Regions from separate parts of the Paenibacillus sp. FSL L8-0502 genome, predicted to be linked through region 1. Evidence: riboswitches for the same ligand, from Rfam matches in the RefSeq annotation. Region 1 holds a riboswitch; each other region holds the start of a gene.
The links. Region 1 has a riboswitch for cyclic di-AMP ahead of NSQ57_RS19815 (TrkH family potassium uptake protein). Riboswitches for the same ligand answer to the same signal wherever they lie in the genome.

Region 1 (2,203 bases):
AGCAAGCCTAATTTTTTGAAGTTGGCCGTGAGCACGACCGGTTTCCCGATAGGATTCATAAGTTTCCTCCTTAATCTGTAAATAAGAACATCCATTAAAGATATCATACTGCACAGGTTCCCGCCAACAGACCAGCGATATTCATGAAAATAGAGTGAAAGCACTTTAAAGTTCCAATAAAATAAGATAAGCTGCGATTAAACGATGCCCATTCGCAAAATAAAGCCAATTTCACGTTTTTTCGACGAAATCGGTTTTGTGATCTGGATATAGAAGGATTATAATCTTGAGGCAATGCCTATAAAATACATAGGTAATGATATACAGTTGAGCCGAATTTCTATGGGAAAACGGGGGAACCATGTTACTGGGGTGAATTTTACAGCCGATCACTGGTGGATCGGAAGTGTAAATAGGGCATACTGTGCTGCCCGAATCCGTCAGCTAACCTCGTAGGCTATGAGCAGGAACCAAGTCAGGCACTCGGTTTTCCGGTGTCTTTTTTTGTGCGTATAAAAGTGTTTGGATTGGTTAGATAGACCGCTGCGGGTGCAGATTATTCTTCCGATTGCTGTTATCCCCGGATTTTTTGATTGTATATCCCCTTTAATGGTTAAAATCCGGAGATAAAGGCAAACGCTTCGCTTCTTCAGAACAATTCTGCCCCCTTCGCTACTGCCCGCCAATAGCATAGGGGGCCGAGTAGTGCTTGACATGCATTCTTCCTGTATTCAGGGAATGCTAATTATAGTTAACTAAGGTTTGGAAAAATCAAAAAATTCAGGGGCAACGACGATCGGAAGATCAAATGGAACGCGTAGCGAGCTTACACCGTATTAAATCACTGTTTTTATAGTTTTAAGGATTAGGAGAGAAGTGATGAATAGATGAATCCCAATGCAAGCTGGCTCCGGCTTTCTCCACCGCAGATATTCGTTGCGGGCTTTGCCATTATCATTCTAATAGGTAGTTTATTGTTAATGCTGCCGATCTCCAATACAACAGGAAAGCCACTTGCGTTTATAGACGCTTTGTTTACTGCCGCTTCCGCGACCTGTGTTACAGGGCTTGTCGTAAAGGATACGGGGACCTTTTTTACAACCTTTGGTCAAGTTGTTATCGTGGCGCTCATTCAGATCGGCGGCCTAGGCTTTATGACCATGGCTACCTTGATTGCACTGGTGTTCAAGCGTCGGATTTCCCTGCGGGAGCGTCTCATTTTGCAGGAAGCGATGAATCAGACTTCTGTAGAGGGAATTGTCGGGTTAATCCGTAAGGTATTACTGTACTCACTGGTTATTGAAGGCGTATGCGCTACGATATTCTCGGTTCGCTGGTCCTTTGATATGCCCGTAGGCAGGGCGATTTATTTTGGAATCTGGCATGCCATCTCCATGTTTAACAATGCTGGTTTTGATTTATTCGGTGAATTTCGCAGCTTGACAGGTTATGTATATGATCCGATTGTTAATTTTACAGCCATGTTTTTGATTATTTTAGGCGGCATTGGTTTTGTAGTGATGTCAGACCTGGCAGAATATCGCAAGCGCAAGAGACTGTCCTTGCATACCAAGGTGGTACTCAGCATGACGGGCGCTATGATTGTAGTCGGCACGCTCGTGATTTTTGTATTTGAGTTTACGAATCCGAAGACTCTCGGCTCGCTTGATTGGGGTGGTAAGCTATTGGGATCTTTATTCCAGTCCGTTACTCCCCGTACCGCAGGTGCCAATACCTTGGACATTGCAGGCTTGCGGCAGGCTACGCAGTTTTTTATCATCATACTCATGTTTATCGGGGCTTCTCCTGGCTCTACTGGAGGCGGGATTAAGACCACAACATTCGCCCTGCTCATTGGAGCGGTGATTTCGATGCTGCGGGGGCGGGAAGATATTGTACTGTTCAAGTACCGACTTGCGCAGGGACGAATTTACAAGGCTTTGACCATTACACTGCTGGGGTTGCTGTTCGTGATCGGGGTGACGATGATTTTGTCGGCAACCGAAGATCATCATTTTCTGATGATCTTGTTCGAGACGGTATCTGCGTTTGGTACGGTGGGGCTGTCGATGGGGCTTACACCTGATTTGACAGTCATAGGCAAGCTGGTGATTACCCTGACGATGTTTGCAGGTAGACTGGGGCCACTCACGCTAGCTTATGCACTGGGGCCGAAAAAGGGTAAAGAATTATATCGTCATCC
Region 2 (2,203 bases), 2.7 Mb from region 1:
AAAGGCCAGCGGCAGGAAAATCCTTATAATGGCTTTAATAAAATCTTGAAAGAAATTGCCCATCCCTTCACCGCGCCGCGTCAATCCTCTCATAAAAGCCGCAGCAACCGCAAAACCGGAAGCAGCCGAAGTGAACATCATCATCGTGACGAACGCCATCTGTGTCAGATACGTAAGCGCGCTTTCTCCGCTATAATGTTGGAGATTCGTATTCGTCATAAAGCTGATTACCGTATTAAAAGCTAGTGATGCTTCCATATTACTGTTTCCAGCCGGATTACCGGGAAGCATTCCCTGTAAACGCAACAGCAAGTAGCTGATTGCCACAAGCACGGCGTTCGTAGCAATGAAACTCATAACATACGTAGTCCAACGCATGCTCTCCACTTTCTTCAAGCCTACTACCTTATAAATCAGCTTTTCTGTTCTGCCAAAAATCCGATCCGTCCGATTCGGTTCATTCGAGAATACATGATACATATATGTCCCCATTGGCTTTACCAAGAGCAGCAATATAACGATCACAATTCCAATTTGAAGCAGCTCCATCCTCTATTCCTCCTTCAAAATGCTCCTGCGTTTGGAACAACAGACCCGATTCAGACCATCTATGAAGTGCACACGTTTGCGAAAACCTGCTACCAATGATGCTTTAATGCTCAGATCTGTTGTTCCCGCCCGCTCTATCCCTACAAGTGACTAGAACTTTTCAGGGTTCAGGAGTGCGTAGATTAAATACATAAACACAATAGCCGTAAGCCCGAGTATAACGATCATCCTCTTCGTCCTCCTTTAGAGGTCTGCGCATCACACCAGCGTACAAACAGCAGTATCACTCCATAACTCACAGCCATGACGAGCAGCATGTATATATCCATCATGTTTATACCCTCCGTATCGATCCTCAGATCGTCATTCTTATTCCATCATAAAATCATAAAACAACTATGTCATAAGTGCTTATCCGTTCAGCAGAAAACCCACCTCTCCGTTCAATGTGTAGATCACATGGTCCGCTCCCAATCCCCGATAAATTCCTTGTGGATTACAGCCGTGTGTAATAACATAGATCGATTCCGATGTTAGTGGTCGACATATTTGCAGGAAACGGCAAGTCAGATTCAAGCTGTTCTCGAACAAATACACACTACCAATTTCTTTTTTTGGAAAATTCCATTTTCCCGCTTGCATGGTATTGATGCGGACAATGTGCTCCACACCCATTTTTTTGAGCTGTCGTTCCTCCTGGGCGCTATTCGTGAGAACTGCAAACGCCAATTTTTTGAAAATAAGCAATTTCACAAAACTTCTGCCCGCTTCATTCGGTGCAGTGACAATAATTAACCGACCTTCCATCAGTAGCTCCTCTCCCGGTATAAAAAGACAACAAAAAGAAGCCGAAGGAAAAAGGCTTTCCTCCGGCTTCTGACATATCCATGATAAAATAAACCATGGCTGCACACGGCGGTTTGTTGCCTCTCCCTGTACGCTTACGAGGTTAGCTGTCGGATTCGGACGTGAGAGTCGCCCTATTTCTGGCACTTGACCGGAAAATTCACCCCATGAGACACACGGCTTCCGAAGCCGTACAGTCTCGATTGGTTCCCCCGTTTTTGCAACTGCAAAATTCAGCGCTATAGACATTTCGTTGTTGCTTCATTCAAGTTAATTTGAAATTACGTCTTGAATCATACACCCGCGCATGGAAGACTGTAAAGCTCAACTGCAGGGTTATAAATCGGGCTTTAGAGCATAGAAGATTAATAATAACGCTTACAATGCAACTATGCTTCTCACATCTCCTTTAATCTCTGTTTTTCATCCCTTTTTGAAAATGACAAGCATGTCAATATTGGCGTAGGGTAAAGCGTTATTGGCCTTTTTTTGTAAAAAGAGAAGAAAATACGCTATATGTACCAGCTAAACACCGATTGAACCCGCTTTTATAAGAAGAAACACCTTAATTCGCTCCATTTGCGGTGCGATTTACTGTTTTGAGCAAAATACGATTTTACAGCGCCTGAAGGCTTTATACAGCTTTTCCAGGCTTGCAACCCTTCTTTAAATTGTCTAAAATTTAATTGCTGAATATTGAATGAGGAGAGATGCTATGACCGTTTATGAATATGATGCGCAAACCCTGCAAGGGAAACAAATTCCGTTATCCACATTTGAAGGGAACGTTCTGCTTATCGTGAACACT
Region 3 (2,203 bases), 1.4 Mb from region 1:
GGTCACCGTGCGGAAAAGCATCCGGGGATTATACGTCGTATTATCCGTGAAGGCCATGCTATAGGAAATCATTCCTATACTCATCCGGATTTTAGGAAGGCTACACCAGAACGCTTTCGCAACCAGATTACAAAAACAGAACGTATTTTACAAGCCAGCGCAGGTTTTCGCCCCAAGTTGATTCGTCCACCCTACGGTGAAATTACAGAGCCTCAAATAAAGTGGGCACGTCGTCATGGCTACATGATTGTCAACTGGAATGTAGACTCTCTCGACTGGAAGGGACTAAGTAAAACACAAATTCAGCGAAATGTGATTCCAGCTACAGGGCCTGGCTCTATTATTTTAATGCACGCTGGTGGAGGTCAAAGTTCCAACTTGCAAGGCACTATCCAAGCTTTGCCGGGTCTAATTCACTCTCTAAAAGCTAAGGGCTACAAATTTGTGACAGTCCCCCGGCTACTCCACACATCGGAACGAAAATAACAGTATGTTTATAATTGAGGTCCAAGCTAAAGCAACGTAAAAAGGCTGTCTTACCAGCAGAAGTATTCTGCTCGTCAAGACAGCCTTTTTACGGATAGGACCTGATAAGAGTCCGACCTAGATATATACGGATATAGGCGTTATGTTTACATAATATATATTATGTTTAATTAAACTGTATATACGTACAATGCTATTTATCAATAACGTACAGCTTCACATTTTGAAATCCAAAGTCGTTCACAAATGATTTGTTGCCTGGAATAAAGATATCAATCCGCTTTCCTGTAATGGCGCTGCCCTGATCGCGAGCGACAGCTACAAAAGAATGATCCGGCAAACCTGGATGGGAGTAGCCTGTAACCAGTACTTTCGTGCCCATCGGAATGACGTTAGGATCTACCGCAATTGTACCTAGTTTAAGCGGATTGCCGTAGTAGTCCACTGCGCCCCATTTACCATTCTCATCGGCTGCGGCAGAATACGCTGAAGCCTTAACGTCAACTATTTTGCTATAGTTGAATGTTTTACCCCAAGCTTCAATCGTTGGCGCCTCATTCGCTGCTGCTTTCTCCGTAAGAAGCTGCGGCTTCGATTCCGAAGCTGCCTTTACACTTTTTTCGCCAGGCACCTTAATTTGCAGACCTGCATATATATTGCTGGAGGCAATGTTTGGGTTAGCCTTTGTTAGCTCGTCTACCGATACTCCATAACGTTGAGCAAGCAAAAAGAAGGTATCGCCCTCTTTGGCAGTGTGAAGCGAGGCAGCATCCGCTATTCCAGCTGTCTGTGCCAACCCTGCAATAGCTGCGGCAAGCACCGCAATTTTCATCGTTTTACCAATATGTTTTAAATGTTTCAAAGATATGTACCTCCTCTTTTATGCCTGCGAAGTTAGCTGTCGGATTCGGACTCAGGAGAAGCCCTATGCTTGTGCAATTCACCCCTAGGCATATTCCTCATCGTCTTATGACGTATCGGAATGGCTGCCGTTGTTACGTCCCCCGCACTTCCCATAGTTTGGGCCAGCATTTCAGCGCTTGTCTAACCGCATGCTGTCCCGGTAAGTTTTGGCTTACTGCATAATATCACAATTTTGTAACCTTATCCGCATGAAAATGTTGGGAACCCTGAACATCATACTACACTCGTTACAATTTTGTCATTAAGAAATCGATATTTGTTACGAAAGTATGGGGAAATGGTGACAAAATAAGAAAAGCCCTCCGTCAACGGAGAGCTCTTTTATGATTAGACCAGCACTTTCTTACAATACTTTGGCAAGAAAATCACGAGTGCGATCATGGCTTGGAGTGCCAAATACCTGGTCTGGTGCACCCTGCTCCACAATTTGACCGTTATCCATAAAGATAATTCGATCGCCTACCTCGCGGGCAAAGCCCATTTCATGCGTTACAATTACCATTGTCATACCGCCTTCGGCGAGCTTCTTCATTACATCCAGAACCTCTCCAACCATTTCAGGGTCCAATGCAGAAGTCGGCTCATCGAACAGCATTACGTGCGGCTGCATGGCCAAAGCACGCGCAATCGCAATACGTTGCTTCTGACCACCGGATAGCTGGTTCGGATAGGTATTCTTCTTATCCTCGAGCCCCACGGTACGCAGGAGTTCTAATGCAATTTTTTCCGCTTCCTTACCTGACTGTTTTCTAACCTGCGTCGGTGCAAGCGTCAGGTTCTGCAACACTGTTTT

Region 2: it holds a riboswitch for cyclic di-AMP, as region 1 does, so the genes downstream of both, NSQ57_RS06705 (hypothetical protein) here and NSQ57_RS19815 (TrkH family potassium uptake protein) in region 1, are expected to answer to the same signal.
Region 3: it holds a riboswitch for cyclic di-AMP, as region 1 does, so the genes downstream of both, NSQ57_RS13325 (3D domain-containing protein) here and NSQ57_RS19815 (TrkH family potassium uptake protein) in region 1, are expected to answer to the same signal.

Annotation. Positions count from the first base shown of each region.
Region 1 covers NZ_CP151958.1:4,541,525-4,543,727, reverse strand. Annotated here, with positions in the region: gene NSQ57_RS19820 (type II CAAX endopeptidase family protein) at 1-59, opposite strand, end outside; cyclic di-AMP (ydaO/yuaA leader) riboswitch at 321-474, shown strand; gene NSQ57_RS19815 (TrkH family potassium uptake protein) at 888-2,203, shown strand, end outside.
Region 2 covers NZ_CP151958.1:1,493,656-1,495,858, reverse strand. Annotated here, with positions in the region: gene kdpA (potassium-transporting ATPase subunit KdpA) at 1-549, opposite strand, end outside; gene NSQ57_RS06705 (hypothetical protein) at 961-1,356, opposite strand; cyclic di-AMP (ydaO/yuaA leader) riboswitch at 1,472-1,644, opposite strand; gene NSQ57_RS06700 (glutathione peroxidase) at 2,111-2,203, shown strand, end outside.
Region 3 covers NZ_CP151958.1:3,138,301-3,140,503, forward strand. Annotated here, with positions in the region: gene NSQ57_RS13320 (polysaccharide deacetylase family protein) at 1-486, shown strand, start outside; gene NSQ57_RS13325 (3D domain-containing protein) at 680-1,348, opposite strand; cyclic di-AMP (ydaO/yuaA leader) riboswitch at 1,355-1,523, opposite strand; gene NSQ57_RS13330 (amino acid ABC transporter ATP-binding protein) at 1,754-2,203, opposite strand, start outside.